2 regions of the Rhizobium sp. R339 genome follow, and region 1 is predicted to be linked to the other one. Evidence: riboswitches for the same ligand, from Rfam matches in the RefSeq annotation. Region 1 holds a riboswitch; the other holds the start of a gene.
The links. Region 1 has a riboswitch for S-adenosylmethionine ahead of metA (homoserine O-succinyltransferase). Riboswitches for the same ligand answer to the same signal wherever they lie in the genome.
Positions count from the first base shown of each region.

Region 2: it holds a riboswitch for S-adenosylmethionine, as region 1 does, so the genes downstream of both, ATY76_RS21575 (O-succinylhomoserine sulfhydrylase) here and metA (homoserine O-succinyltransferase) in region 1, are expected to answer to the same signal.

Region 1 covers NZ_LOKV01000025.1:122,094-136,862, reverse strand. The annotation lists gene efp (elongation factor P) at 1-94, shown strand, start outside; gene ATY76_RS25635 (GntR family transcriptional regulator) at 179-853, opposite strand; gene ATY76_RS25630 (transporter substrate-binding domain-containing protein) at 1,001-1,927, shown strand; gene ATY76_RS25625 (amino acid ABC transporter permease) at 1,937-2,680, shown strand; gene ATY76_RS25620 (amino acid ABC transporter ATP-binding protein) at 2,684-3,484, shown strand; gene ATY76_RS25615 (FAD-dependent oxidoreductase) at 3,536-4,732, shown strand; gene ATY76_RS25610 (SIS domain-containing protein) at 4,778-5,506, opposite strand; gene nagA (N-acetylglucosamine-6-phosphate deacetylase) at 5,625-6,776, opposite strand; gene ATY76_RS25600 (SIS domain-containing protein) at 6,776-7,807, opposite strand; gene ATY76_RS25595 (GntR family transcriptional regulator) at 7,804-8,577, opposite strand; gene ATY76_RS25590 (aldose epimerase family protein) at 8,706-9,728, opposite strand; gene metA (homoserine O-succinyltransferase) at 9,844-10,767, opposite strand; SAM riboswitch at 10,817-10,894, opposite strand; gene ATY76_RS25580 (ABC transporter ATP-binding protein/permease) at 11,050-12,900, shown strand; gene ATY76_RS25575 (DUF5666 domain-containing protein) at 12,910-13,539, opposite strand; gene ATY76_RS25570 (ABC-F family ATP-binding cassette domain-containing protein) at 13,658-14,769, opposite strand, start outside.
Region 2 covers NZ_LOKV01000023.1:465,455-480,223, reverse strand. The annotation lists gene ATY76_RS21645 (MATE family efflux transporter) at 1-1,193, shown strand, start outside; gene ATY76_RS21640 (quinone-dependent dihydroorotate dehydrogenase) at 1,169-2,257, opposite strand; gene ATY76_RS21635 (DUF952 domain-containing protein) at 2,254-2,607, opposite strand; gene ATY76_RS21630 (hypothetical protein) at 2,726-3,124, shown strand; gene ATY76_RS21625 (response regulator transcription factor) at 3,216-3,863, shown strand; gene ATY76_RS21620 (helix-turn-helix transcriptional regulator) at 3,984-4,649, shown strand; gene ATY76_RS21615 (thermonuclease family protein) at 4,661-5,374, shown strand; gene ATY76_RS21610 (tellurite resistance TerB family protein) at 5,477-5,890, shown strand; gene ATY76_RS21605 (transporter substrate-binding domain-containing protein) at 5,908-6,783, opposite strand; gene ATY76_RS21600 (HAMP domain-containing methyl-accepting chemotaxis protein) at 7,112-9,118, shown strand; gene ATY76_RS21595 (hypothetical protein) at 9,267-9,551, shown strand; gene ATY76_RS21590 (hypothetical protein) at 9,630-9,926, shown strand; tRNA gene ATY76_RS21585 (tRNA-Gly) at 10,271-10,344, opposite strand; gene ATY76_RS21580 (2'-deoxycytidine 5'-triphosphate deaminase) at 10,403-11,497, opposite strand; SAM riboswitch at 11,571-11,649, shown strand; gene ATY76_RS21575 (O-succinylhomoserine sulfhydrylase) at 11,693-12,877, shown strand; gene apaG (Co2+/Mg2+ efflux protein ApaG) at 13,115-13,507, shown strand; gene ATY76_RS21565 (Hsp33 family molecular chaperone) at 13,631-14,623, opposite strand; gene argF (ornithine carbamoyltransferase) at 14,712-14,769, opposite strand, start outside.

The DNA.
Region 1 (14,769 bases):
GATCCGCACATCGGTGCCGCCGCATATCGACGCCGGCACCCGCGTCGTCATCGCAACGGAAGACAATTCCTACGTCGAGCGCGCCAAGGACTGATCCCTGGTTTTCGCCTATTCAGGAGGCCGGCCCGCGCCGGCCTCATGCTGAATTCAGGCAGGCGTCGAATTCCAAAATTCGAAATCAGATTACCTTTCGGACCTCGCTCTCGAAGCTCATGACATGAGCCATTGCGATCCTTTCAGCCTCATCTGCATCACCTCTGCATACGGCCTCAAGCATGAGGACTTGATCATGCAAGACATCCTCAAGACGCGGCACCAGCGTCGGAAACCGTTTCATGGCGACGTACAGGATTCTCAGCGACAGATTGTGGTAGTGATCCAGCGTGTCGAACAGGAAAGAGTTCTTCGCCACTTTGTAAATGAAGCGGTGAACCCGGCGATCTAGGGCAAGGATGTCTTCCAGCGCCATCGGACCGGTTGTCTGCTTAAGCTCGTCGATCAGTTGCCGCGCTTCTTGGCGCTCGAACTCGCGCAGCCTTTCCGCAGCCAGTCGGGTCGCCCAGGATTCGATCCGTGCCCGCGCCTCGTAAACGGCGGTAAGATCATTGATATCGATCTTGCTGACGAATGTGCCGCGTCGCGCGCTGACGACGACGAAACCATCATATTGCAGACGCTGAAGCGCCTCCCGGACCGGCGTGCGCCCGACTTCCATGCGCTTCATAAGCTCGGCCTCGCGCAGAAGCGTGCCTGGAGGAAGCAATGTCGTAATGATGTCGTCGCGCAGCCGAATGTATGTCCGTTCCGCCAGCGTTGATTCCGCCGCTTCGTAATCCACTTCGAATGCCGACATATTCACCGCGTTCCTCTCTGTCCATTTCCGCATAGCTAGAGGCTGTTGCGCCTAGAAAAAAGGCGCTCAACGAATCTGCTTGACTTCATATAGTGTCCGCATATTCTCAATATATCAGCAATATATAACCACAAAGAGGGGTTTCAAATGAAACATGCTGAATTGACGAAAAAATCGAAGGCGAATGGGCTCATTGCCTTGGCGATGTTGAGTTTGGGGCTGTTTGCGACGGCCGTGCCGTCCGCGGCCGATGCCGACGATCTGGAGCTGATGAAGCCGGGCACGCTCGTCGTGACGGTCCAGCCTTACATGCCCTATACGGCGGTGAAGGACGGGAAACTTGTCGGCCTCGACAGCGACATCCTGACAGCCATCGCCGATAAGCTCGGCCTCAAGATGGAAATCAACGTCACCGATTTTCCGGGCATGCTGGCTTCCGTCCAGACACAACGGGCAGACATAACCATCGGCGGAATTGCATGGTCCGACACTCGCCAGAAAGTCGGCCTGTTCACCGACCCGCCGTATTATTCGCCGCCGGCCATGGCCGTAAGCGGCGCGGCGAGCTTTCCCGATGTTGCGAGCCTGGAAGGGGAAAATCTCGGCACCGTCACCGGCTATGTCTGGGCGAAATCCATCGCGCAGGTGCCTAACGCATCACCCCATACGTTTCCGAGCGCCGACAGCGTGTTCCAGGATATTTCCGCCGGGCGCCTGGACGTCGGCTTTCTCGATCCGCTGCTGATCACCTACCAGCAGCAGCAGCGCCCCGACATGAAGGTCCGCATCGAATACCTGAAACCACCGACAGACGAACAGGTCGCCGCGCACCCCGATTACAAATATTTTCAAGCCTACATGACCGGATTCTACCTTCCCAAGCAGTCGCCGAAGCTGGCCAAGGCCGTTTCCGATCAGATCGACGGCATGTACAAGGATGGGTCCCTCGCGGCTTTGATCACGAAATGGGGCGGCGATCCCCAGCAGTTCCTGGTTCCTTCACCCGAGATGGCGGCACAGCGGAGCGGCGTCGACAGGCCCGCCGACTGGAACCCGCCTTCCATCGCGAAGTGAGATCGAAGCATGACGGCATTGTCATCCTTCACCGACATTTTCCAGGTTCCCTGGAACGACTACGTCGGAAACATTGCCGGGGGTCTGCTCAAGACCCTCGGCTACACCGTAGCCAGCTTCATCGGCGCAACGATCCTTGGCCTTGTCCTTGCGTTGATGAGGCTCAACCGGCTGCGACTGGTCCGCATTCCTGCGGCCTTCTACACCGAGCTTTTTAAAAACGTACCGCTTCTGGCGATCATCTTCCTCACCTATTTCGGCCTGCCTTCCGTAGGCGTCAGGCTGGAGGTTTTCGAAGCGGGAGTCTTGAGCCTGGTGCTCTTTTACGCCGCTTACCTGTCCGAGATCTTTCGGGCCGCTATCGCCGGCGTACACCGAGGACAGCAGGAGGCGTCTCAAGCTCTCGGGCTGGGACGCGGCAAAACGTTCAGCCATGTCATCCTGCCGCAGGCGGTGCGGCTGGCGCTTCCCGGCACGAACACGATGTTCGTCGACCTGATCAAGTCGACCTCGCTGCTTGTGACGATCTCCGCTGCCGAGCTGATGACGCAGGCGCAGTTGATCGCCTCGGAAACATTCCGGGCGCTTGAAGTGTATCTCGTGATCTCCGCCCTCTATTTCCTTATCTGCTACCCGGTTTCACAATGTCTGCTTCTGCTGGAGCGCAAGATCCATGCCGGTGTGCCGTTGTCATTGGCCAGAAGGCGTCGGCTCAAATTAGCCGGGACCTATCTCGCCGAAGGGAAAGCCTGACCGATGACCACCACCCCTGCTCAAACTGCCTTCGTGTCAAAACAGCCGGTCGGTCGCCTCGCCGTCAAAATCAGCGGATTACGCAAGTCTTTCGACGGACGCCTGGTGCTTAATCACGTCGATCTCGAGGTTCCCACAGGCAAAATCGTCAGCATCATTGGCCAGAGCGGTGGAGGAAAGACCACCCTCATGCGCTGCGTCAATTTGCTGGAACGTCCCGATCAGGGAACGATCATCGTCGGCGATGAGACGATCTTCGCCGACGGCAAGATCACCTGCCGCAACCTTGCAAAGCTTCGGCAGCGTGTCGGCATGGTGTTTCAGCGCTTCAATCTGTTCCCGCATCTGACGGCTGTGGAGAACGTCGTTCTCGCTCAGATGCATGCAGCCGGGATTGGTGAAAGAGAAGCCGTGGAACGGGCCGTGAAACTTCTGACGAGGGTAGGCCTTGCCAAACGGGCGATGGCTTATCCGGAACAGATGTCGGGCGGCGAGCAGCAGCGTGTGGCGATTGCGCGCGCCCTGGCGCTGGAACCAACGGTGTTGCTGTTCGACGAGCCGACGTCGGCGCTCGATCCTGAATCGACCGGCGAAGTTCTCCGCGTCATGCGGGAACTGGCGGCCGACGGCATGACGATGATCCTGGTCACCCACGAACTGCCCTTTGCAAAGGAAGTGTCGGACTGGGTCGTGTTCATCGACGGTGGCCTCATCATCGAGCAGGGAACCGCCGGAGATGTGCTCGACCATCCCAGAGAAGCACGCACGGCTGCCTATGTCGCGCGCTACGCTTCCCCAGCTTAGCTCTTGATCGGGCATCCAAGCCTCGTTTCTCTAAAGATAAATTCACCTCCGATGAACAAGCTAACAACAGATATCGCCGTCATCGGCGGCGGCGTGATCGGCGTGGCAACCGCTCTGCGGTTACGTGCCGACGGCCGCGATGTCGTCGTGATCGAACCGAACAAGCCCGGTTCGGGCGCGTCTTACGGCAATGCCGGCACGATCGCCGATTATGCAATCATTCCCGTCGGCACGCCCGCTGTCCTTAAAAACCTGGCCTCGCTGCTTCTCAATTCCGACAGCCCGCTATCCATCCGCAAGGCGGCATTACCGACGTTATTTCCGTGGCTGATGCGTTTTGCCTACGAATCCCTCCCTCACAGATACAGGGACAATACAAGCCGAATCGCCGGCCTCCTGTCCGACGCTTCATCGGAATGGCTCGAACTCGCAGCAGAGATCGGCGCATCCGATCTCTTGAGCGCGAAGGGATGCCTCTATCTCTACCAAACGCCTGAGGCCTTCAAGGCAGCCGCTTCGGATGTCGAGCTTCGCCGAAACTACGGGGTAGCGCAGCAGCTCCTCACCCCCGACGAGGTGCAAAGCCTGGAACCTCAGCTGCCGCAAGTCCATGGCGGGGGGCTTTTCTTTCCGAAAGCGATAAACTTCACCGATCCCGGCGAGGTCATGAGCGTGATGGAAGCCGCTGCCAGACAAGCGGGCGTCGAGTTCGTCCGAGACGCCGTGACGACCATTTCGCGTGAGCGGAATGGAGTGAGGATGACGGCTTCAGCCCACAGCATTCATACCCGAGCGGCCGTCATCGCTGCCGGCGCACATTCCCGCGGGCTGGCTCTGCAGCTCGGAGAGCGGGTTCTGCTGGATACCGAGCGGGGTTATCATCTCGAGTTCGATATGGAAACGCTGCCGGTGGAACGACCGGTATGCCCGACGCATCATGGATTTTACTTTTGCCCGATGCGTGGCCGCCTGCGCGTGGCCGGCACCGTGGAGCTCGGAGGCATCGCCGCGCCTTCGAACCCAAGGCGCCTCGAAGTGTTGCTCGCAAATACGCGCAGGATTTTCCCAACACTCGGTGAACCAAGCCGGAGCTGGATGGGCTTCCGCCCTTCCATGCCCGATTCCGTTCCCGTTATCCGGCCTTCAAAAGGAGGAAGGGACGTCGTGTTTGCTTTTGGACACGGGCATATCGGTTTGACGCTGGCACCGCGGACTGCCCGCATGGTCAGCTCCATTCTCGCCGCTTGATCGCGTCATGAACCATGCTTGCGAGCGGCATACCTTTTATCCGACTCAGAGATGCGGGTTGCGCGGCCGGTATTTCTTGACGAGCTTCTGGTTGATCTCGGCGGCACCCGGCATGTTGGCGCTGAGATAAACAGGCGCATCGCCTGACTTGGAAAGCTCCGAGGCAACTTCGGCGAAGATCGCGTTGATAACCGTCACCCCGACCGCCGTCGAGACCGGTCCGACCCGAAGCCCGGTGCCTTCGAGATCGACAACGGCATCACCCGGCGGCAGTCCGTTGTCGAGCACGATATCGGCGACCTCGGCGAGCCGCCGGCGGCCATTGGCGATCGCTGTCGAATAGGCGATCGAGGTGATGGCGATCACTTTCGCGCCGATTTCATGCGCGTAGTCCGCGGCCTCGATCGGTGCGGCGTTCACGCCCGAATTGGAGGCAATGATGATGACGTCGCCCGGCTGCATGCCGTATCGCTCCAGCATCGGCCGCACCAGGCCCTGGGTCCGCTCATAGACCGAGCTGATGACCGCTCCTTCGTGCAGCATCGCCGATCCGACGAGCACCGGCACGGTGAAGGCAAGCCCGCCGGCGCGATAGTGCACCTCTTCCGCCAGCATATGCGAATGGCCGGTGCCGAAGACATAGACGCGCTTGTCGCCGCGGGCGGCATCGAGGATCACCGCCGCCGCCTGCGCCATCGGCTCGGCAAGTGCTTGCTTCAGCGTCTCCAGCCGGCCGATCAGATTGGAGAAATAGGCATCCGTGATCGCAGTCATCCCAGGTCTCCCAAAGCAATCCCCGGAAAAGTGCGAAGCGGTTTTCCGTCCGGAATTGCGTAAAAGCAAAAGGTTAGAGCGGTTCTGCGCTTCGTTGAAAGCGGAACCGCTCTTGATGTCAGGCCGCCTCGCCGGCAAGCCAGGTGGCGGTAACGGTCAGGGTATCGGTGAGATGGACGAGATCGGCGCGCGCGCCCGGCGAAAGCTGGCCGCGATCGGCAAGCCTCAGCAAGCGCGCGGGATAGAGGGTCGCCATGCGTAGAGCCTCGGCGAGCGTAAGGTCGAGATAGGTGACGCCGTAGCGGATCGCCGAAATCATATCGACGTCGGAGCCGGCGAGCGTGCCGTCGGAAAGCACCAGCTTCGAGCAGAAACCGCCCCTTTCGCGCCGGACGGTGCGGCCGTTCAGCGTGAACGAATCCTTTTCCGAGCCGACGAGCGACATCGCATCGGTGACGAAGAACAGCTTGCCTTCGCCGCGCTTCGCCCGCAGCGCCGTGCGCAAGGCCTTGGGATCGACGTGATGGCCGTCGGCGATGATCCCGCACCAGGTTGAGGGATGGTCGATCGCCGCACCGACGAGGCCGGGGGCGCGATGCCCTATCTGGCTCATCGCATTAAAGAGATGCGTGACGCCCCGCGCCCCGGCGTCGAAACGTTCCTCTGCCGCCTCGCTCGAACAATCGGAATGGCCGATGCTGACGGTGACGCCGGCTTCTGCAAGCGCGCGCACCTGGGCAACGGTCACCTGTTCGGCGGCAATAGTGACGAGCAGCGTGCCGATCGCTTCGCGCGCCTGAATGAAGGCTTTAACGTCGCGGTCTTCGACCGGCCGCATCAATTCGGCCAGATGCGCGCCTTTGCGCGCCGGCGCCAGATGCGGGCCTTCCAGATGCAGCCCGGCGACGCCGCGATTGGCTTTGACGGCCTCTTTCGCCGCCTCGATCGCGGCAGCCGATGCCTCCGATGTATCGGTAATCAGTGTCGGCAGCAGCGATGTCGTGCCATAGGGCCGGTGCCCGCCGGCGATAATGTCCATCGAGGCAGCTGATGGTTCGTCGTTGAGCATGCGTCCGCCGCCGCCATTGACCTGCGCATCGATGAAGCCGGCCGATAGGATGCCGCCCGCAAGCGTCACCGTCTCGCCGGCAGGCAGATCGTTGCCTGCAACGATTGCTTCGACGCGGCCGTCCGCAACAACGAGCGCCTTATCGTCATGAAAGCGTTCGCCGTCGAAGATGCGGGCGCCGATGAAGATCTTGCGGATCATCAGACCGTCTCCGTCACCTTGAGCAGGTTGGCAGGCCGGTCGGGATCAAAGCCCTTGCGGCGCGTCACCGACTCGATCAGCCGGTAGTAGACGAGCAACGATACCAGCGGATCGAGGAGGCCGTTGCCTGTCGTCGGCACGCGCAGATTGATGCCGGAAAGCGGCTGGGCCGAGAAGCCGACGGTAGTGGCGCCGAGTTTCTGCAGCCGCTCCAGCGCCTTGCCGTTATTGTCGAAGGCCGCATCATCAGGCGCGAAGGCGACGATCGGAAAGCCCGGCTGCACCAGACGCATCGGGCCATGCATCAATTCCGCCAGCGAGAAGGCTTCGGCATGCAGGCCGGAGGTTTCCTTGGCCTTCAGCGCCGCTTCGAGCGCAATCGCGAAGGCCGGGCCGCGGCCGGCCGTATAGAGCGAGGTCGCGTTGAAGAGCACCTCCTCGGCCGCTGTCGTATCGATCCCGGCGGTTGCCGAAAGCGCCTCCGGCAGCTTGGCGAGCGCGGCCTGCAGGCCGGACGCACCGCCGATCGCAGCCGTCACGCCGGAAAGGGCGGCGACGGAGGCGATGAAGGATTTCGTCGCCGCGACGCTCTTTTCCGCGCCGGCATTGAGGCCGAGAACGATATCCGCCTGCTTGGCGAGCGGGCTGTCGGTGACGTTGACGACGGCGATCGTCGTCGCCCCGCCCTTCTTCGCCGCCTCCTGCAGCGCCACGATGTCGGGGCTCGCACCCGACTGCGAAACGGTGAAATGCACGCCGCCCTTCAGCTGGAGGGCAGCGCCATAGACGGAAGCGATCGACGGGCCGACCGATGCGACCGGAACGCCGCAGCTGATTTCGAAGAGATATTTGAAGAAGGTGGCGGCATGGTCCGAGGAACCGCGCGCCGCCGTCGTCACCACGCTCGGGCGGGTCGACGAAAACAGCCGGGCGATCTCGGCAAAGACCGGCTTTTCCTTTTCGAGAAGCGTTGCCACCACCTCCGGCGATTGGCCGGCTTCCTGCAGCATCAGCGACTGGTTTTCACTCATGGTTCATCTCCAATTCTCAATTCCGCAACGAAATCATAGGCATCACCGCGATAATGCGAGCGGGTGTATTCGACGACGCGCTGATCTTCCAGGCGCGAAACACGTTCGATCAGGAGCGCCGGCGCGCCAGCCTTGACGTTCAGCATCGCGGCGTAGGACGCATCGAGCGTCACGGCGGTCAGGCGCTGCAGCGCGCGCACCGGCCGATGGCCGTTCGCCGCCAGCGCATCGTAGAGCGATCCTTCGCCGCCGGCATCGCCGCCGAGGAACTTGACCGGCACCACGGCCCGCTCGATCGCCAGCGGCAGTCCGTCGGCGAGGCGCAGTCGGCCGAGCCTCAGAACCGGCTCGTCGCTGCCGAGGCCGAGCAGGAAGGATTCCTCCGGCGACGGCGTGTTGACCTCCCGCGACAATATCCGTGCGGCCGGCAGACGCCCGCGCGAGCGCATGTCGGCGGAGAAGGAGGAGAGCCGCCAGAGCGACTGTTCCATGCGCTCCACCTTGCTCGATACGAAAGTACCGCTTCCGTGGCGCGATTCCAGTGCGCCTGATGCCATGAGATCGCGATAGGCGGTGCGCACGGTGACGCGGCCGAGCTTCAGGGCCTCGGCGAGATCACGCTCGCCCGGCAGCGCCGTGCCGGGCTTCAGCAGGCCTTCCTGAATGAGGCTGGTCAGCGCCTGCGCCAGCCGCTTGTAGAGCGGGCCGGTCAGAGCTTCGTCGCGCAGCCCGCGTCTGCTCAATTCCGCTATCAGACTGGTTCTATCCATGGAGATACAATAGAACCTATTTAGAACCAATCGACAAGACCAAATCGCCTGCTGACAAGAAAAAACCCTCTCCGGGCCGGAGAGGGTTCATAGCGGTGAAATTTGACAGCCGTGCGTCCCGAGGACGCTCAGCTCTTGGTGAAGATATAATCCGTCTCCTGGCGCAGCACCTCGCCCGGGCGCAGGACCGCATTCGGGAAACCCTCGTGATTGATGGCATCCGGCCAGACCTGCGTCTCCAGGCAGAAGCCGGCGAACGGGCCGTATTTGCGCCCGCCGAGGCCGGGAGCCCCTGTGTTGAGCTTGAAGCCGGCATAGAACTGCACGCCCGGCTCGGTGCTGCGCACCTCAAGCGACACGCCGGAATAGAGGCTGCGGGCAAGCACGACGCTACGCTTGGCGGTGCGTTCGCGCGACAGGCAGAAATTATGGTCGTACAGCGCCTGCTCGCTGCCGACGAAACGCTTCATCGGCGCCATTTCGCGGAAATCGAACTCCGTGCCAGCGACGGAACGGATCTCGCCGGTCGGCACCTGCTTCTCGTCGGTCGGCAGATAGTGATCGGCTGCGATCATGATGTCATGGCCGAGCGCGTCATCGCGGCCGTCGAGATTGAAATAGGCGTGCTGGCAGACATTGGCGAGCGTCGGCTGATCGCTGGTCGATTCATAGGTGATCGACAATTCGCCGTTGCCATGCACCCAGAACGTTGCCTGGATGGTGCAATTGCCGGGATAGCCGGCGCGGCCGTCGGGATCGACGATCTTCATCACCAGGCGGTCGACGTCGTGCTCGACGATCGTCCAGTTACGCTTGGCGATATTGTCGCTGCCGCCATGCAGGTGGGTGACGCCGTTTTCGTTCGGCTCGAGTTGATAATCCTTGCCGTCGAGCGTGAACCTGCCGCCGCCGACGCGGTTGGCGCAGCGGCCGGGCGTCGCGCCGAAATAGGCCGAATGGACGGGATAGCTGTCGAAATCCTCGAAACCGAGCTGCAGCGGCGCATCATGTCCTTCGAGGCGCAGATCCTGGATCACCGCGCCCCAGGTGATGATCTTGGCCGTCAGCCCGCCGCCCTTGATGACGACACGGTGGACGGTCTCGCCCGCCTTCGTTTGCCCGAAAACTTCCCGCTCCAACTTATCCGACATGATCGACTGTCCATTCTATGCACGTCCGATGAAGACGCGCGGCTATAGGGTTCGGAGGGGAACCTGCCCGCATTTGCTCCAAACCGCAACCGGGCAGATCAGAAAGAAACGCCGCTCAGAGGTCCATGCCGATCTCTTCGACGTCATAGGGCGTCGTCTGATAGATCTCGTTGATCCAGTTGCCGAACAGGAGATGCGCATGGCTGCGCCAGCGGTTCTGCGGCGGAAGGGCGGGATCGTTATGCGGGAAGTAATTGTGCGGCATCTTGATCGGCACGCCGGCATTGACGTCGCGGAAATACTCGTCGGAGAGCGAGGTGGAATCATATTCGACGTGGTTGAACATGTAGAGCCGCCGGCCTCGCTTTTCGTGTACAAGGCAGACGCCCATCTCGCTGGATTCCATCAGGATCTCCAGGCTGTCCGATTTCTCGATATCGGCGCGGCGCACCTCGGTCCAGCGTGACACCGGCACTTCGAAATTGTCGGAGAAACCGTTGAGATAGATCGAGGAGGGCTTCAGGTTCCGGTGACGATAGACGCCGAAGGCCTTCTCCTTGAGCTCGTACTTCGGAACGCCGTGGAAGTGATAGATCGCCGCCATCGCGCCCCAGCAGACGTTCATCGTCGAATGGACGTTGGTTTCCGTCCAGTCGAGAATCTCCTGCATCTCTTTCCAATAGGTGACGTCCTCATAGGGCAGAAGCTCGATCGGCGCGCCGGTGATGATGAAACCGTCGAATTTACGCTGCTTTACCTCTTCCCAGGTCTGGTAGAAGGCAAGCAGGTGATCTTCGGAGGTATTCTTCGCCTTGTGCCCGCCGATGCGGATGAGCGACAGTTCCACCTGCAGCGGCGAAGCGCCGACGAGCCGCGCCATCTGCACTTCGGTCTTGATCTTGTTCGGCATCAGGTTGAGCAGCCCGATCTGCAGCGGTCTTATATCCTGACGGATCGCCATCGTCTCGGTCATCACCCGAACACCCTCTTGAACCAGGGTTTCGAAGGCAGGCAGCGTATCGGGGATCTTGATGGGCATTGCGGTCACTCGATCAAAAACAAAAAACCGGCGGCGACAAAAAATCGCTACCGGTCCGCACGCGGCCCTTTAGCGAATTTTTTAACGTGGCTGCAAGCCGGCCGGCCAAATCACCACGGAGTGTCTAATTAGCCCCAGTCGGGCGACGAATCAACTGCCGAATGCATGGGCGAGCGGCCCGTGCAAGCATCATCACAGTTTAATGACTGATAGAATCTGTTGATAGACCGGTAACGCCACCATGTTAATAATGAGGGGTATGGGCGGTGTTGGAAAAGCGTGATGGCAGATAAAAGCAAGGGGAGGCCGGGCATCCGAAGGCAGGATGGGGTAGGGTATGATTTCAGCCTGACATATCGCCTCGGAGTGATGTTCTCAGCATTCTGGAATTCTGAAGTGCGTGGCAAGGTGCTGTTTCTGGCGACCGTGCTGATCCTCGTCATCCTGGCGACCGCCTATGGCCAGGTGATTCTCAACGAATGGAACGCCCCATTCTACGATTCGCTCGAGCGCCGCGACCTCGGCGAATTCTTCCACCAGCTCGAAATCTTCGCGATGATTGCCGGCACGCTGCTGCTGCTCAACGTGCTGCAGGCCTGGCTGAACCAGATGACCGCGCTCTATATGCGCGAGGGCCTGTCGCGCGATCTCGTCGACCAGTGGCTGAAGCGGAAGCGGGCGCTGCGGCTCGCCTCCAGCGGCCTGATCGGCGTTAATCCGGACCAGCGCTTGCATGAGGATTCCCGCAATCTCGCCGAAAGCACGACAGGCCTCGTGCTCGGCTTGCTGCAATCGACCATTCTTCTGGTGAGCTTCATCGGCGTGCTCTGGGAGCTGTCGAGCGGCTTTATCTTCCATATCAGCGGCCACAGTTTCTCCATTCCGGGCTACATGGTCTGGGCGGCGATCTTCTACGCCGCCTCCGCTTCGGTGCTGAGCCAGGTCGTCGGCCGCAAGCTGGTGAAGCTCAATGCCGACCGCTTCTCGAAAGAGGCCGAGCTTCGCTTCACGCTGATGCATGCCAACGAAAACATGCCGGCGATCACCGTCGCCCGCGGCGAGGAGAACGAGCGCCGGCGCATCAATACCGACATCAGTTCGGTGCTGAGGGTCGTCAAGCGGCTCGCCATGGCCAATACCAATCTCACCTGGGTCTCGGCCGGCTACGGCTGGTTGGTGATCGTCATCCCGATCATCGTCGCCGCCCCCGCCTATTTCTCCGGCGGCCTCACTCTCGGCCAGCTGATGATGTCCGTCGGCGCCTTCAACCAGGTCAACACGGCGCTGCGCTGGTACGTCGCCAATTTCGGCCCGATCGCCGAGTGGCGCGCCACGCTGATGCGCGTCACCGATTTCCGCCAGGCCTTGCTCGACATGGACGAGGACTTCGATGTGAAGGACAGCATCGCCTATGAGAACACCGCGCCCGACACGCTGACCCTGAAAAATGTGGTCATCAACGCGAAGGTGGGCGAAGACATCGAGGAATGCGGCGGCTTCCGCCTGCGCGAAACCGATGTCGTGATCAAATCAGGCGAAAAAATCATGATCAACGGCGACCACAGCGTCAATCGCAAGCTGCTGTTCCAGGCGATGGCCGGCCTGTGGCCATGCGGCAGCGGCACGATGGGCCTGCCGCCGGCCGATGACATGCTGTTGGTTCCGCAGATCGCCTATGTCCCCGGGGGAACGCTGCGCGAAGCGCTGGCCTTCCCGGAAAGCCCCGATGCCTATGAGAAAGCGGCCGTCGAGGCGGCTCTGGAAAAGGCCGGCCTGCACTCGCTGATCGCAAGGCTCGACACCCGCGCCCGCTGGGACAAGCTGCTCGACGGCGACGAACAGAAGGCGATCGGCTTTGCCCGGCTGCTTCTCGTGCGCCCGCGCTGGATCGTCTTCGACGAAGTGCTGGAGGGCATGGAGCCGGAATGGCAGGAAACCATGTGCAGCGTGCTGACCTCCATGCCTGAGACCGGCATGATCTATATCGGCCGTTCGGAAACCTATCTCGAGGCCCTGCAGCCCCGCGTCCTGCATCTGCAAGCCCTGCCGGCAAAATCCGAAGCGCCGCCCGTCGTCCAGACCGGCGCCAGCGCCAGTGCGGGCACCGCGGCCGTTCCCGCGCCGGCGCTTTAGAACAGCCCGTCACATCGGCGGCGTGATGCCGTTGAGGCCGACGGCGACCTGGCTGGCTGAAATGCTGCCATCCGCCGCCTTCTCGCCGGTGACGATGACGCCGGCGCCGGCCTTCAGATCATCCTTGGTCGCGGGCGCCAGGGTGACGATCGGCGTGGCGTCGGCGATGGTGATGGTCTTTTCCTTGCCCTGATAGGTCAGCGTGATCGTGTGGCCATCGACGGATTTGACAGCATTGCTGACGGTCGCGTTGGTCATCTGGCTGTTCGGCTGAGCATCCCAGGGACGGTTGCCCTCGCCGGTCCCCTTCATCGACGCCGGAAAGATCAGCACTTCGATCGCCCCATCCGGGCCGCTGCCCTTCGGAAGCGAGGCCACGCCGACGAAATCGCCGGGCTTGATATCCTCGACCGAAGCCTGCTTGACGCCGCTGACCTTCCAGCCGGCTTTTAGCGCAATCGTCGCATCGCTACCGTCGCGCGTCTTGACGACAAGCTTATCGCCGCTGAGGCTTTCGATTGCGCCGCGAAGGCGAATGCGCTCGCCATCCTGCGAGTAAGCAGCCTGCGATAGGGCGAGCGCGGCGAAGCCGCCGGCGGCAAGTGTTCTGTAAAAATGGGAATGGGGCTTGCGAGACATATGACCTTCCTTGGTCGCCATTGCGATCGGCATGTCCCCGGCTGCCGGACGGCACCTTATGCCGCACGGCGATACACAGGCGAATCAAGGAAAGGTGAGCCGTCGAAACTGGGAAGGCTCAGCCCTCCAGCTCCTCCCGCAGCATTTCGAGCTCCAGCCATTCCTCTTCCATCTTCGTGAGACCGGCACGCAGCTTCTCCATCTCGGCGGCCAGCCGGTTGAAGGCGGCGGGGTCGCGGGTGAAGAGGTTGGGATCGGCCATCACCTGTTCGCGCTTGGCGATCTCGGCCTCGGCCTTGGCCATCTCCTTGGGCAGGTTTTCCAGCGCGAATTTCTGCTTGAAGGAAAGCTTGCTCTTCGAGCCGCCGCCGGATGGTGCTGCCTCCTGCGTCTTCGGCTTCTCCGCCGCCTTCTCGGCCTTCCTGCGCTCTTCGAGCGCGCCCTTGCGCTGCGCCAGCATGTCGGTGTAGCCGCCGGCATATTCGATCCACCGGCCGTCGGGCGCATCCGGCACGGCCGGCGCGATCGTCGACGTCACGGTGCGGTCGAGGAAATCGCGGTCGTGGCTGACGAGGATGACGGTGCCGGGAAAACCGGCGACGATTTCCTGCAGGAGGTCAAGCGTCTCGATGTCGAGATCGTTGGTCGGTTCGTCGAGGATCAGCAGGTTTGCCGGACGCGAGAGAATGCGCGCCAGCATCAACCGGGCGCGCTCGCCGCCGGAGAGGCTCTTGATCGGCGTGCGCGCCTGTTCCGGCTGGAACAGGAATTCCTTCATGTAGCCGGTGACGTGGCGCTGCTCGCCGTTGACGAGCAGGTTTTCGCCGCGCCCGTCGGTCAGGTAATTGGCGAGCGTATCCTCGGGATCGAGATCCTCGCGCTTCTGGTCGAGCGTGGCGATCTCCAGATTGGTGCCGAGCTTCACCGCGCCGCTGTCGGGAGAAAGCTGCCCCGTCAACATTTTCAGGAGGGTCGTCTTGCCGGCGCCGTTCGGCCCGACCAGGCCGATGCAATCGCCGCGATGCACCCGGATCGAGAAGGGCGTAACGATCGCGCGGTCGCCGAAGCTCTTGGTGATCTTGTCGGCCTCGATGACCAGCTTGCCGGATTCCTGCGCGTCCGAAGCCGTCGCCTGCACGATGCCCTGCGGCCCCTTGTGGCCGCGATATTGCGAACGCATCGTCTGCAGCTCGCCGAGGCGGCGCATATTGCGCTTGCGCCGCGCCGTGA
Region 2 (14,769 bases), on a different contig from region 1:
CGCTTGCGGGGCTTGCGATCGGCGCGATGCTCTTCGACCTCATCCTCGGCAGTTTCAATTTCCTGCGCGCCTCGACGACAGGGCTGACGGCGCAGGCCTATGGCCGGCGAGACCAGCACGAGCAACAAGCCGTCTTCTGGCGGGCACTGATATCCGCGCTCGGCTGCGGGCTGGCGCTGCTCTGTCTTTCGCCGCTGTTGATGGCGGCCGGTTTGAAACTGATGGGCGCGGAAGGGGCGATCGCCGAGGCAACCAGCACCTATTTCTCGATCCGCATGCTGGCCGCACCGGCGGCGCTGGCGAATTACGCGATTCTCGGCTTCGTGCTCGGACGCGGACAGGGCAATGTCGGGCTGCTGCTGCAGGCCCTGATCAACGGCATCAACATCTTGCTGTCCATCTATCTCGGCCTGTCGCTCGGCTGGGGCGTGGCCGGGGTCGCCTGGGCAACCATGGCCGGCGAGATGGCCGGTGCGTTCGCCGGGCTCTTCATCGTGCTCGGCGGCTTCGGCAAGGCAGAGCGGCCGGCATGGTCGGAGATCACTTCCAGCCACCGCCTGGCGGAGCTTTTCGCGCTCAACCGCGACATCCTGATCCGCACTTTCGTGCTGATCGGCGCCTTCACCATCATGACGCGGATCGGCACCGGCTTCGGCGCGGTGACGCTTGCCGCCAATGCCGTGCTGATGAATTTCTTCCTGCTGTCCGGCTATTATCTCGACGGGCTTGCCAATGCCGCCGAACAGATCACCGGCCGGGCGATCGGCGCGCGGTACCGGCCGGCCTTCGACCGCGGCCTGAAGCTGACGACCCTCTGGTCCTTCGGTCTGGCGGCAATCGTTTCCGCCTTCTTCTTCGTGGCCGGCCCCTGGCTGATCTCGGTATTGACGACATCGCCCGAGGTGCGGCAGGCGGCCGGGACCTACCTGCCCTGGGCCGCGGTGACCGGGCTGACCGGCGCACTGGCCTTCCTGATGGACGGGGTCTTCATCGGCGCGACATGGTCTGCGGACATGCGCAACCGGATGCTCATGTCATTTGCCGGTTATCTCCTGATGCTCGCCGTCTTCGTGCCGCTCTTCGGCAATCACGGTCTGTGGCTGGCGATGAACGCCTTCCTGCTCTTCCGCGGCTTCTTCCTGGCCATGCTGGTGCGGCCGCGCGCCGATCAGACGTTCCGCGCCGCCCAATAATCCAGCCTGGTGTCGCGCAGTTCGCGGATCGAAGCGGCTTTTTCGCGGTCGAGCAGCCCGGAGAGGCCGCGCACGATATCGCCCGGCAGACCGGGACCTTCATACACCATGCAGGAATAGAGCTGGACGAGATCGGCGCCCGCCCGGATCTTCTCCAGCGCCGTTTCGGCCGAGGAGACACCGCCGACACCGATGATCGGCAAATCAGGGCCGACGCGCTTGCGCATTCTTGCAAGCACCGCCGTCGACTTTTCGAACAGCGGCACGCCGGAGAGACCGCCCGTCTCCTTGGCCTGGCGCTGATCCTTGAGACCATCGCGCGATAGCGTCGTGTTGGAGACGATCAGACCATCCAGCGGATGCGCGAGCGCTTCGGCGGCGATGTCATCCATGCCTTCCTCGGTCAGATCGGGGGCGATCTTCAGGAAAACCGGGATTTTCCGGCCGGAATTCGCCGCCATCTCGTCGCGCGCCGCGAGCACGGCGGAGAGCAGCGCTGCAAGGCTTTCGCGCGCCTGCAGGTCGCGCAGGCCGGGCGTATTGGGCGAGGAGATGTTGGCGGTGAAATAGCGCGCGACGGAGTAGAAGCGGCGGATACCGGCGACGTAATCGGCAATGCGATCCTCGCTGTCCTTGTTGGCGCCGATATTGACGCCGACAATGCCATTGCCCTTCAGCCCGGCGAGGCGCCCGAAAGCGGCGTCGTGGCCTTCATTGTTGAAGCCGAGACGATTGATGACCGCTTCATCCTCCACGAGGCGGAAGATGCGCGGGCGCGGATTGCCGGCTTGCGGCTTCGGCGTCACCGTGCCGATCTCGGTAAAGCCGAAGCCGAGCTTCAGCAGCGCTTCCGGCACCTCGGCATTCTTGTCGTAGCCCGCAGCCATGCCGAGCGGGTTTTGAAAGACGAGGCCGGCGACGGTCTGGCTGAGCCGCGGATCGGGAGCGATGTGGCAGGCCGGCACCAGGCCGGATTTCAGCGCCGCAATCGACATGCCGTGCGCCGTTTCCGGATCGAACATGAAGAGGCCCTTGCGGGCGATACGCTTGAAGGGGTCGATCATGGCTGCAGCTCCGGGAAGACATGGGCGCCGGCCTCATCGAGCGGCAGCGGCACCTCCCAGAGCACGGCTGCAAGCGGCAGGTCAGCATAGAGATGCGGGAAGAGATCGCCGCCGCGCGATGGCTCGAAGAGAAGCTTGTCACCGAAGCCGCCGCCGTCGACGGCAATCAGCAAGAGGCCGGACTGGCCGGCGAAATGCAGCGCGGCGGTTTGTTTCACTTGGTCTGCGGTGGAGAAGTGGATGAAACCGTCCTTGAGATCGATGCCGGCGCCATGAAAAATGCCGGTTTGTCTGGCTTCCTGCCAGAGCGCTTCCGTCACGATCTTGTAAAGGGTCGGTGTCACGGTCATCATGGCCTCGCGATTGCTGGTCCTCGGTCATCAGCGCTTTGCCGGAAAGAGGCGGCGATGTCCACGCCCCGGCGTTTAAAAAACGAGGCCGAGACAGGCAAATCCGGAGGATAAGACGATGAAGATTCTGGTTCTGACACTTGGCGTTCTTCTCCTGCCGCTCGGCGCCGCGGCGGCCGAAGCCGATGCGAGCCGTTTCCAGCTGGAGAAGAGCGGCGATCATTTCGTCCGTCTCGACCGGCAGACCGGCGCCATGTCGATCTGCCAGGACAAGGACGGCACGCTCGTCTGCCGGATGGCCGCCGACGAGCGGGCAGCTTATGAGGACGAGCTCGACCGGCTTTCCGAGCGGGTGACCAAGCTGGAACAGGGCGGCCTCGTCCAGCGCGCGCTGCCGAGCGATGCCGAGATCGACCGCTCGATCAGCATCATGGAGAAGATGATGAAGAGTTTCATGGGGATGGTGAAGGAGTTCCAGGCCGAGGAAAAGGCCAATCCCCTTCCGCAGAAGACATGATCTGATATAGTCATTTCAGTAGATATGCATGCGGCGCGGAGGGGATGGCGGCGCATGCAGGCGTGATCGGACTCTTGGGAGGGAGTTTTCGATGCAGGAACAGACCATCATCATCGCGGACGACCATCCGCTTTTCCGGGATGCGCTGCGCCAGGCGGTGATCGGCATGGAAGGCCGGCAGACGATCGTCGAGGCCGGCGATTTTGCTGCCGCACGCACGGCTGCGGGCACGCATCCGGATGCCGATCTGATGTTGCTCGATCTCGCCATGCCCGGCGTCAGCGGCTTCTCCGGTCTGATGGCCCTGCGCGCGGAATTCGCCAGCCTGCCGATCATCATCGTCTCGGCAACCGACGACGCGACGACGATTCGCCGGGCTCTCGAACTCGGCGCCTCCGGCTTCATTTCCAAATCTTCCGGCATCGAGGACATTCGCCGTAGCATCCAGACGGTGCTTGCCGGCGACATCGCCACGCCCGAGAGCTATCGCGACGGGCAGGAGCAGGATCCTGATGTCGCCGATCTGATCCACCGCCTGCACACGCTGACGCCGCAGCAGAGCCGGGTGTTGACCATGCTCGCCGAAGGCCTGCTGAACAAACAGATCGCCTATGAACTCGGCGTCTCCGAGGCGACGATCAAGGCGCATGTCTCGGCGATTCTCCTGAAGCTCGATGTCGACAGCCGGACACAGGCCGTCATCCAGCTCGGCAAGATCAACATGGCGATGGTCGCCTGAGCGCAGCGCTCAGCTTACAGGATTTTATTCCTTTCTCGTCTTTACTCGGGCGATACGGTCGGTTAATATTCCGCTCGGTTGAAGCGCGGCATTGGATGAGCCGCACGGGATCGGGCGCATATGCTGTCACATGAGCAGATCTGGGGAGCGATTGACAGGCTTGCCGAACGGCACGACCTGACACCATCCGGTCTTGCCCGGCGCGCCGGGCTCGACCCGACCTCCTTCAACAAATCGAAACGGCTATCCGCCGACGGGCGGTTGCGCTGGCCCTCGACCGAATCGATCGCCAAGGTGCTCGAGGCGACAGGGGCGAGTATGGAGCAGTTTCTTGCCTTCATGCGGCCGGGCGGCAGCCCTTCCGGATTGCCGGAAGCAGCGTTTCAGCCGCAGGGCAGCTCCATTCCGCTGCTGGGCTTCGCGCAGGCGGGTGCAGGCGGCTTCTTCGACGACGGCGGTTTTCCGGCCGGCCAGGGCTGGGACGTAGTCGAATTTCCGGCGGCGCCATCGCAAAAGGCCGGCGTTTATGCGCTAGAGGTGCAGGGCGAGAGCATGATGCCGCTCTACCGCGACGGCGACGTGCTGATCGTCGAACCGGGCGCGCAGGTGCGCCGCAACGACCGCGTCGTGGTGCGTACACGCGAGGGTGAGGTGATGGCCAAGGTGCTGCTGCGCCAGAGCCCGCGGTCGATCGAGCTGATGTCGCTCAATCCCGAACACCCCAACCGCACCCTCGATCTTTCCGATGTCGATTGGATCGCCCGCATCATCTGGGCCAGTCAGTAGGAAGATATTCCATGCGCCCTGCTGCCGTCTTCACAGGTTTCACAGGGATGGCGGTGGTAGCCGGCCTGCTGATGGCAGGCGAAGCAAGGCTTCGCGGCGGCCCATCAGGAGAAGAAAGCACGCCCGCAGAGGAGACGGCCGCAGCAGCGCCGGGTGTTGCCCCTGAGACAGCCAAACCCACGGCGAGGATATCGGACGAACGTGCCGAGATGATCGCCCGTTCCGCAGAACCGGCGGCTCCGCCCGCTGCGGCAGCGCCCGATGGCAAGGCGCCCACACCCGCCGACCTCGCGCAACAAGCGGCGCCTGCCGTCAGCGAAACGGCGAGTCCCGCTGCGAAAAAGGCGATCGAGCTGCCGAGGCCGATGGTCGAAAATGCCGGCGATCTTTCCTTCGGCGAGCGCAGGCTTCAGCTTGCCGGCATCGTCGCGACACCGGCCGACAGGATATGCGGGCCGGCAGGCCGGCAATGGCCCTGCGGCATGATGGCGAAGACGGCGCTACGCCAGTTGCTGCGCAACCGCAGCATCAACTGCGATCTCGATCGGGCCGAATGGAAGGGAACGATCACGGCGGCCTGCCGGCTCGGCACCCAGGATCTCGGCTCGTGGCTTGCCGAAAACGGCTGGGCGGAAGTAGCGGCGGGTTCGCCTCTCGCGGCCATCTCCGAGACAGCCAGGCAGGCGGGGCGAGGCATATATGGCGGCGATCCGCGCCGCAAATAACCGATACGCCGCGACAGGGATTGGCTTTGTCTCGTAGGGGGCGATCCCTTGTAATGGCCGCCGCCACTTCCTAATCTGGGCAGATCGAAAAAGGAATCAGAGATGAACAAGCCGCTTTCCGCCCATGATGCCCTGATTTACGTGATGGTGATGGCATCCGCCGTCGACAGCACGATGAACGACAGGGAGATGACGAGGATCGGCCAACTGATTGGCTTCCTGCCGGTTTTCAAGGATTTCGATGACGATAAGCTGATTTCGATCGCGCGCGACTGCGCCTCGCTTCTTGCCGGCCCGGAGGGTCTCGACGTCGTTCTCGAAACGGTGCGCGATACCCTGCCGGCAAAGCTCTACGACACGGCCTATGCGCTCGCCGTCGAAGTGGCCTCCGCCGATCTCTCGGTCAAAGCCGAGGAACTCCGGCTGCTCAGCCTGCTGCGCGACCGGCTCGGCCTCGACAAGCTCACTTGCGCCGCGATCGAACGCAGCGCCATTGCCCGCTTCCGCAAGGGCTAGAGTCTTTCCCCGGCGCTTCAATAAAGCCCATAAGGAAAATAGCGCAGATAGATTTCCTGCAAACGGCCGTTGCGCGACAGCGCGCCGAGCGCATGATCGATGGCCGATGTCAGCACGCTGTCCTTTTGCCGCAGCATGATGGTCATGCCCTCGCCGAGGAAATGTTCGGAGAGATACGGGCCGTCGAAGAGCGCGCAGCATTTGGCCGAGGCGGGCGACGAGACCCAGAAGGAAAGCTGCAAGGCGTCGGCGAAAGCGGCGTCGACCTTGCGATCCCTCAGAGCCGCAAGCAGAGCCTCCCTGTTGTCGAAGGCTTGCACTTTGATCGCCGGGAAGAAGGCGGCCAGCATCGCTTCGTGCACCGTGCCTTTGACGACGCCGACCGGATGGCCAGAAAGCGCGGCCGCCGTCTTTCCATCCAGCGGCGCTGCGAGATTACGCACGAAACGGGCCGGCAGCATCAGATAGGGTCTTGAGAAAAGGAATTTCCGGCGCAGTTCCGGCGTCACGGCAAGACCGGCGATGACGGCATCGCCTTGCGAGGCGGCGAGCGCATCCTTGAGATCGGCGAAGGGGACCGCCTGGATCTGGCACTTGTCCGAAATCTCCAGCTCGGCGCAGATTTCGCGGGCGAGATCGACATCGAAGCCGGAGAGCTTGCCGTTCTGATCGGTGAAATTGAAGGGCGGAAAATCGACCGATGTCAGGAAGCGCAGGCGGACCAGCGAGGAAAGATCCGGCCTGGCCAGGCGTTCACGCGCATCGAAGAGCAGCGGCAGCGATGGTGCCGCTTGCTGAGCGGATGCCGTAAAACTCGAAAACAGCGCTCCGAGAAACAGCCCGACCACAAAAAATCCCTTCAAAATCAGGGACGACAGCTTGGATTGCATCATCGTGATCCGGTCTCGGGTTAAGCGCGAAGCATCGCCGAGATGTACCAGAGTCACGGCTGGCGGGGAATATGCATGGGCGGGATCGTGCCGCATTGGCGGCTCATCCGGCTGCCGCCGCAACATACCGGTGGATAACTGTTCAGCCCCAGAAATTATGGGCATCCCCCACCCCGGCGTTAGGGCGGAATTAAAGAATAGCGCCTTTATTTATCGCGACGTCATCGGACCCCGCCAGCCGATCGCATGATGCGCGCGTCAGCAGCTCTGTTTGCAACAATTGATTTCAAGCGCCGGGCGCAACAGGCCCGGCCAATCGGGTGATATTTCCATGCTGAAACATCTGAAAATCCGCACGAAGATCATATCGGTCGTGGCGCTGCTGGGACTGGTTGCCATGGCCGGACTTATCTATGTCATCGCCGAGTTCCGCCGTGCGGATACGGCCTACAGCGCCTTCATCGATCATGAGGCGCTCGCCTCGATGCAAAGCGCGCGCGCCAGCGCATCGGTCGTCGCCTCGGTGCTTCAGGTCAGCCTGCTTGCGGATATGAAGCCCGATACCCCGGCGTTCGAGACCGCGCTCGCCACACCCAGCAAGCTGCCGCAGGCCCGGGACCGGATGAAGCAGGCAGTGGCGCTTGTGCCCAGCCGCAAGCCGGCGATCGATGAAATCCAGGCCGGCATCGACGAGATCGAAACTCTGGCAGGCAAAATCATCGAACAGAGCAAAGCCAAGGACAGCGCCAGCGCCAAGGCAAACGTTGCCCTGATCAATGCCAAGCTCGACGCGCTGACGCCGAAGATGATCGCCAACAACGATGCGATGATGGCGATGCTCAACGATGGCGGCGACGCACTCTCGGCTTCCGTCAATAGACGGATCAACCTTTACCTCGCTTCGATCGGCATTGCTGTTCTCGCCGCGATCGGCCTCGGCGTCGCTGTCGCCCAGATCGGCATTGCCGGCCCGATGGCCGAACTGCGCCAGCGCATGACGCGGCTTGCCGAAGGCGATACGGACAGCGACATCAGCGGCCTCGACCGCCACGACGAGGTCGGCCAGATGGCCAAGGCCGTGTCGGTCTTCCGCGACAACGCGATCGAGCGCGCCGAGATCGAAGCGCGCGCCGCGGCCGACCGCAGCCTCAGCGACGGCGAGCGCCGCGAGCGCGAGGCGCAGAAGGCCCGCGAAGCCTCCGAACTCGAACGCGCGGTCACAGCACTCGGCGATGGCCTGCGCCGCCTTGCCGCCGGCGACCTCGCCTCGCATATCAACGAACCCTTCGTCGCGCATCTCGATGCGCTGCGCGAGGATTTCAACAATTCGGTCGAGAAGCTCAACGAGACCATGCATACAGTCGGCGCCAATGCCCGGGCGATCGGCGCCGGTGCCAACGAAATCCGTTCTTCCGCGGACGAGCTTTCCAGGCGGACGGAACAGCAGTCGGCCTCCGTCGAAGAGACGGCGGCAGCACTCGAAGAGATCACCACGACCGTGCGCGACGCCGCCAAACGGGCCGAGGAGGCAAGCCAGCTCGTCGCCCGCACCCGTCTCGGCGCCGAAAAATCCGGCGCGATCGTCCGCAAGGCGGTCTCCGCCATGCAGCAGATTGAGCAGTCCTCGGCCGAGATCGGCAATATCATCGGCGTCATCGACGATATTGCCTTTCAGACCAATCTGCTGGCCCTCAATGCCGGCGTCGAAGCCGCGCGCGCCGGCGAAGCCGGCAAGGGTTTTGCAGTCGTCGCCCAGGAAGTGCGCGAACTCGCCCAGCGTTCGGCCAAGGCGGCAAAGGAAATCAAGGACCTGATCACCACGTCGGGCACGCAGGTGCAGACCGGCGTTTCGCTCGTCGGCGAAACCGGCAAGGCGCTCGATTCGATCGTCCACGAGGTGCAGGAAATCAACCAGCACGTCCACGCGATCGCCGAAGCCTCGCGCGAACAGTCAATCGGCCTGCAGGAGATCAACACGGCCGTCAACACGATGGACCAGGGCACGCAGCAGAATGCGGCGATGGTCGAGCAATCGACGGCCGCCAGCCACAGCCTTGCCACCGAAGCGGCCGCACTCAACAATTTGCTCGGCCAGTTCCGGCTGACCGGCACCGGCGGCTTCGCCGCCGCCGCGCCGATCGCCTCGGTCCGGCCGCCGGCTCCGGCCCCGCGCGCCGTAGCGCGCCCGGCTGCCAAGGCGCCGATCCACATCGCGAGGGAAGGTACGGCCCGCCCGACCGCCTCGCCGGCCCGCACACTCGGTCAACAGCTCGCCAACGCCTTCGGCGCAGGCAGCAGCGCATCATCCAGCAAGGATGCCGACTGGACGGAATTCTGAACCGATCGATACAGGCATGTCGAGGGGCGGCTGCGGCCGCCCTTTGCTTTCAGGCAGCACCAAAGGTTGAGAGCGACATGCCGTTTGCTTGATGCGCGGAACTTTATAGGGAGTATGATCGTATCGTTCGGCTCATCGGGGGATGGACATGAAACCCGCAATCATCGGCCTCATCGGCACTCTGGCCCTTGCCGGGTGCAACACCGCCGCCGCCAACTACAGCGGCCCCGGCCTCGAGCCGATCCCGGGAAGCATCACCTATAACGGCCAGCCACGCACCAAGCTCACCAAATCGCCGCCCGGCTCCGCCTTTCCGCACGATTTCATCGACCAATACGGCCGGCAAGTGGAGGAAACTTACATCATCCGGCCCGACAGAAGCCTGGTCATCGCGCATCGCCGCTACAGGCCGATCTGGTTATTCGACGATTAGGTCAAAAAGAGTTGCTCCCTCCCATTGCAGGCATGCCGTGTGCCAACTAAATAATTCCACCACAAGAGGGAGCAGGAAATGAAAATAGCCAAGGCATTGATAATCTGTGCAGTCTCCGCACTCATTCCAGGCATCTCTATGGCGGGATCGTCATGCGTGGCAACCATGAAAGCCTATGGCTACTTGGGAAGCGGAATGTCCTATGGATCCGCCGTCAGCATAATAGGCTGCTCGGGCGAGAAAGTGAGCAGCAGCGAGACGACAGGCGCCAAGACGGAGACGTATAGATGGAGCGGTCATAACTATTCAGGGAATTTGGAAGCCACTTTCCGGAACGATCAGCTCGTCAACAAAACCCAATCTGGTCTTAATTGATCGCGCTCGCCGGTCCGCGGCCGACACGATATGCTGCATATCTATGTTATTGAAATAACTGGAGCGGATAAACTAGGGGATTGAACCCTCGTATTCAGCTTGGGAGGCCGGACTAAATTCATTTTTTCAATAGGTTAACTTGAATTTTTACACAAATCGCTCTGAACCGTACCCTTTCAATGGGATGGCCTGAGGATGAGGTGCGAGGCATCATTCGCCGGTACGAAGACAGCACCGCAGCGACGAGGGCAATGATCGTCCAAATCAACGCCGGTGTAAAACTGCCTGTAAAACCGGACGAAAATTCGACGATTAAACAGGTACTAAGCGCTTGAAAACAAAGGTGGAGCGGGTGAAGGGAATCGAACCCTCGTATTCAGCTTGGGAAGCTGCTGCTCTACCATTGAGCTACACCCGCGATACCCTGAGATTTCCAACAGATGGGCGTCGCTGTCAAGTCGCCCGAATGCTGCGCCTCAGATGCGGAAGTGTTTGGAGAGCTTGAGGCCCTGGGCCTGATAGTTGGAGCCGAGGCCGGAGCCGTAGAGGCTGGCGGGTTTTTCCTGCATGTGCTCGTAGACGAGGCGGCCGACGATCTGGCCGTCTTCGAGGATGAAGGGCACTTCGTGGCTGCGCACTTCGAGCACGGCTCGGCTGCCGCGCCCGCCGGCCGGCGCATGGCCGAAGCCCGGATCGAAGAAGCCGGCGTAGTGGACGCGGAATTCGCCGACCAGTGGGTCGAAGGGGGTCATCTCGGCGGCATAGTCCGGCGGCACATGCACGGCCTCGCGCGAGACGAGGATATAGAACTCGTCGGGATCGAGGATCAGCTCGTTGCGGCCGCGGCTATAGAGCGGCTCCCAGAAATCGAAGATATCGTGCTGATCTTTCTCGTCGACATCGACGACGGCGGTGTGATGCTTGCCGCGATAGCCGATCAGGCCGTCCTTATCGCCGCTGAGATCGATCGACAGCGCGATGCCGCCGCCGGAAACGTTCGGCTGTTTGCTCGCAACCAGCGTCTCGCTTTCATGCAGCTTCAAAAGTTCCGGCTCGCCGAGCACGGAGTGGCCGACGCGGAAGCGGATCTGCGACAGGCGCGAGCCGCGGCGCACGACGATCGGGAAGGTGCGCGGGCTGATTTCGAGATAGAGCGGGCCGGAATAGCCAGCCGGGATCTTGTCGAACTCCTGGGCGTAATCGGTGATGACGCGGGTGAAGATGTCGAGCCTTCCGGTCGAGCTCTTCGGATTGGCCGAGGCCGACATATCGGCCGGCAACGCCAGGCTCTCCATCAGCGGCACGATATAGACGCAGCCGGTTTCAAGCACCGCACCTTCGGAAAGGTCGATCACGTGCAAGCTGAGGCGGTCGAGCTTATCCGAGACCAGATGCGAGGGGCCAGGCATGAAGCTGGCGCGCACGCGAAAAGCCTTGCTTCCTAAGCGCAGGTCGAGACTTGCCGGCTGGATCTGATCGCGGTCCAGCTCCCGCTCGGAGTTAAGACGCCCCGTTTCGAACAGCGCCGAGATTGCGCGGTCAGCCAGAATTCCCGTTTCGCGAGCCATCATGCCCCATCCATCATTTGCCGCAGACAAAACCAAATACGGGGAATTGACGCAAGCAGCTAACAGCAGTATTGCAGAATTATCCCGTGGTGATTTGGCCGGTCGGCTTGCAGCCACGTTAAACAAGTGGCTAAAAAGACCGGGTATGAAACCGGTCTGCTTTTGCGGCCGGTTTTTTTGTTATGTGAAGGTGATGGCATGAGCAAGACCTGGCGCCCGGCAACCCAACTCGTCCATGGCGGCACGCTGCGTTCGCAATATGGCGAAACGTCCGAGGCGATCTATCTCACGCAGGGCTTCGTCTACGACACGTCCGAGGCGGCCGAAGCCCGCTTCAAGGGCGAGACGGACGGCTTTATCTATGCCCGCTACGGCAGCCCGACCAATGACATGTTCGAAAAGCGCATGTGCGCACTGGAAGGCGCCGAAGACGCCCGCGCCACCGCCTCCGGCATGGCCGCCGTCACCGCCGCCATCCTCTGCCAGCTGAAGGCGGGAGATCATATCGTCGCGGCGCGCGCCCTCTTTGGCTCCTGCCGCTGGGTGGTGGAAACATTGGCGCCGAAATACGGCATCGACTGCACGCTCGTCGACGGCCGCGATCTCGCCAACTGGGAAAAGGCGATCACGCCGAAGACCAAGGTCTTCTTCCTGGAAAGCCCGACCAACCCGACGCTTGAAGTGATCGACATCGCAGGCGTCGCGAGGCTCGCCAACCAGATCGGCGCCAAGGTCGTCGTCGACAACGTCTTTGCAACGCCGCTCTTCCAGAAGCCGCTGGAACTCGGCGCCCATATCGTCGTCTATTCCGCCACCAAGCATATTGACGGCCAGGGCCGGTGCCTCGGCGGCGTCGTGCTTTCCGACAAGGCCTGGATCGACGAGAACCTGCACGACTATTTCCGCCATACCGGCCCGGCCATGTCGCCGTTTAACGCCTGGACGCTGCTGAAGGGCATCGAAACGCTGCCGCTGCGCGTCAAGCAGCAGACCCAGAATGCGGCGAAGATTGCCGATTTCCTGGTGGAGCAAGGCAAGGTCGCCAAGGTGATCTATCCCGGCCGCAAGGACCATCCGCAGGCCGATATCATCGCCAAGCAGATGTCGGGTGGCTCAACGCTCGTCTGCTTCGAACTGAAGGGCGGCAAAGAAGCGGCCTTCGCGCTGCAGAATGCGCTTGAGATCGTCAAAATCTCCAACAATCTCGGCGACAGCAAGAGCTTGATCACGCATCCGGCTACAACAACGCACAAGAACCTGACGGAGGAGGCGCGCGCCGAACTCGGTATTTCCGCAGGCACGGTCCGCCTTTCGGCAGGCATCGAGGATACCGACGACCTGATCGAGGATTTCGCGAAGGCGCTGGCCAAGGTTTCGGCCTGATCGAGAATAGCGGCCGGACCCGCCTGGGTTCGGCCTCGCCGGACCTCGCTACTGCTCGGCCGGGGGAACAAGATCGCCAGCGCAGGCGTTCGGAAGTAAAATTAACACTGACGATTAGGCTTAACGATCGAAAACCCTTCGATCATGCTTGTTTCATCCCTGATCAACGTTCCGTTTCTTGACGGACAGGGCCTCTTTATAAGATACGGGTAACATATCTTGACTATGGTGCAAGGCATGTATCGCGCCCTCACAAGAGATATCGAAGTCGTAGTCGAACCGTTCTATCTGGAGGAGCAATCCGATCCGGAAGACGATCGCTATGTCTGGGGTTACCGGATCGTCATCAGCAACAATTCCGGCGTCGCCGTTCGCCTGGTCAACCGCTATTGGAACATCACCGACCAGAACGGCCAGGTGGACGAAGTGACCGGCCCCGGCGTCGTCGGCGAGCAGCCGCGGCTCAGCCCCGGCGACACCTACGAATATTCCTCCGGCTGTCCGCTCGACACGCCCTCGGGCTTGATGTTCGGCCATTACCAGATGGAAACTGATGAAGGCGAGCTGTTCGATGTCGACATCCCCGCCTTCTCGCTGGATTCACCGGGGCTATTGCGCGTGCTCAACTGAGGCGTTTTCTGAACTCGATTCCGTTTCAAAGTAACAGCGACGCGCAACACAGGCGGGTGAGTCCCCTCACCCCGCGCGGGGAGAGGGTTATAGTGAGGGTAGCTATCGGAGCGCCGCCGAAAACTATTCCGCCGGCTGAAGCTCGGCCGGCTGGAAGCGATAGGTGGTCGAGCAGAATTCGCAGGTAACGGCGATCTCGCCGTTTTCCTGGCTTGCTTCGATTTCCTCGGCGCTGAAGCCCTTCAGCACGGTACCGATCTTTTCGCGCGAACAGCTGCAGCGATCGAGGACCGCCCGCGGTTCATAGACGCGCACGCCGCGCTCGTGGAACAGGCGGAACAGCAGCCGCTCGGTCCCGACGTGGGGATCGGTGAGTTCGTCGGCGTCGATGGTCTCGACCAGCGAACGCGCTTCGGCCCAGGCGTCATCCTCTCCATGCGGGCGGTCGCCGGTGTCGCCGTCGCCGCCGTGGAGATCCGGCTGGCGCATGCGCTCCGGCGCCTCTGGCAGGAACTGGGCGACAAGGCCGCCGGCCCGCCAGCGATGGCGCGGCTTGCCCGCTTCATCGCGATCGAAGAGCTCGGCCGCCGCAAGGCGCACGCGCGTCGGGATCTGTTCCGACTGGCGGAAATAGACGCCGGCGATGTCCTCGAGCGAGGTGCCGTCCAGCGCAACGATGCCCTGATAAGGCTGGCCGAACTTGCCCTGGTCGATGGTGAAGGCGAGCACGCCCTTGCCGAGCAGTTGCTCCGGCTCGGTTTCGCCTGACGCGACAGCCTTGTTGAGCAGCGCCTGATCGAAGCGGGCATAGGCGCGGACATTTTCCGGCGTCGAGAAATCGGCGACGAGAAGATCGACCGGTCCGTCACCCTTGGTCTGCACCGTGAACTTGCCCTCGAACTTCAAGGAGGTGCCGAGCAGCACCGTCAGCACGACGACTTCGGCGAGCAACCGGGCAACGGGCGCCGGATAATGATGACGCTCGAGGATCGCATCGAGCATCGGGCCGAGCTGGACGGCGCGCCCGCGCACATCCAGGCCTTCCACCTGAAAAGGGACGACATGGTCATCGCCGGCGAAATCGAACTGGCCTAGAACGGCTGCAGCTTCTGCCATGGCTTTCACTCCTCATTGTCAGAGCGACGGCCAAGGTGCCCGGCGCTCGCGCGGTCGCGAGCTTTGACTCACGACGTCCGATTATGGTTCAGATCGCGCCCAGGCACCAAGCTAGAATCGATTTCTGCGCATGAAGGCGGTTTTCC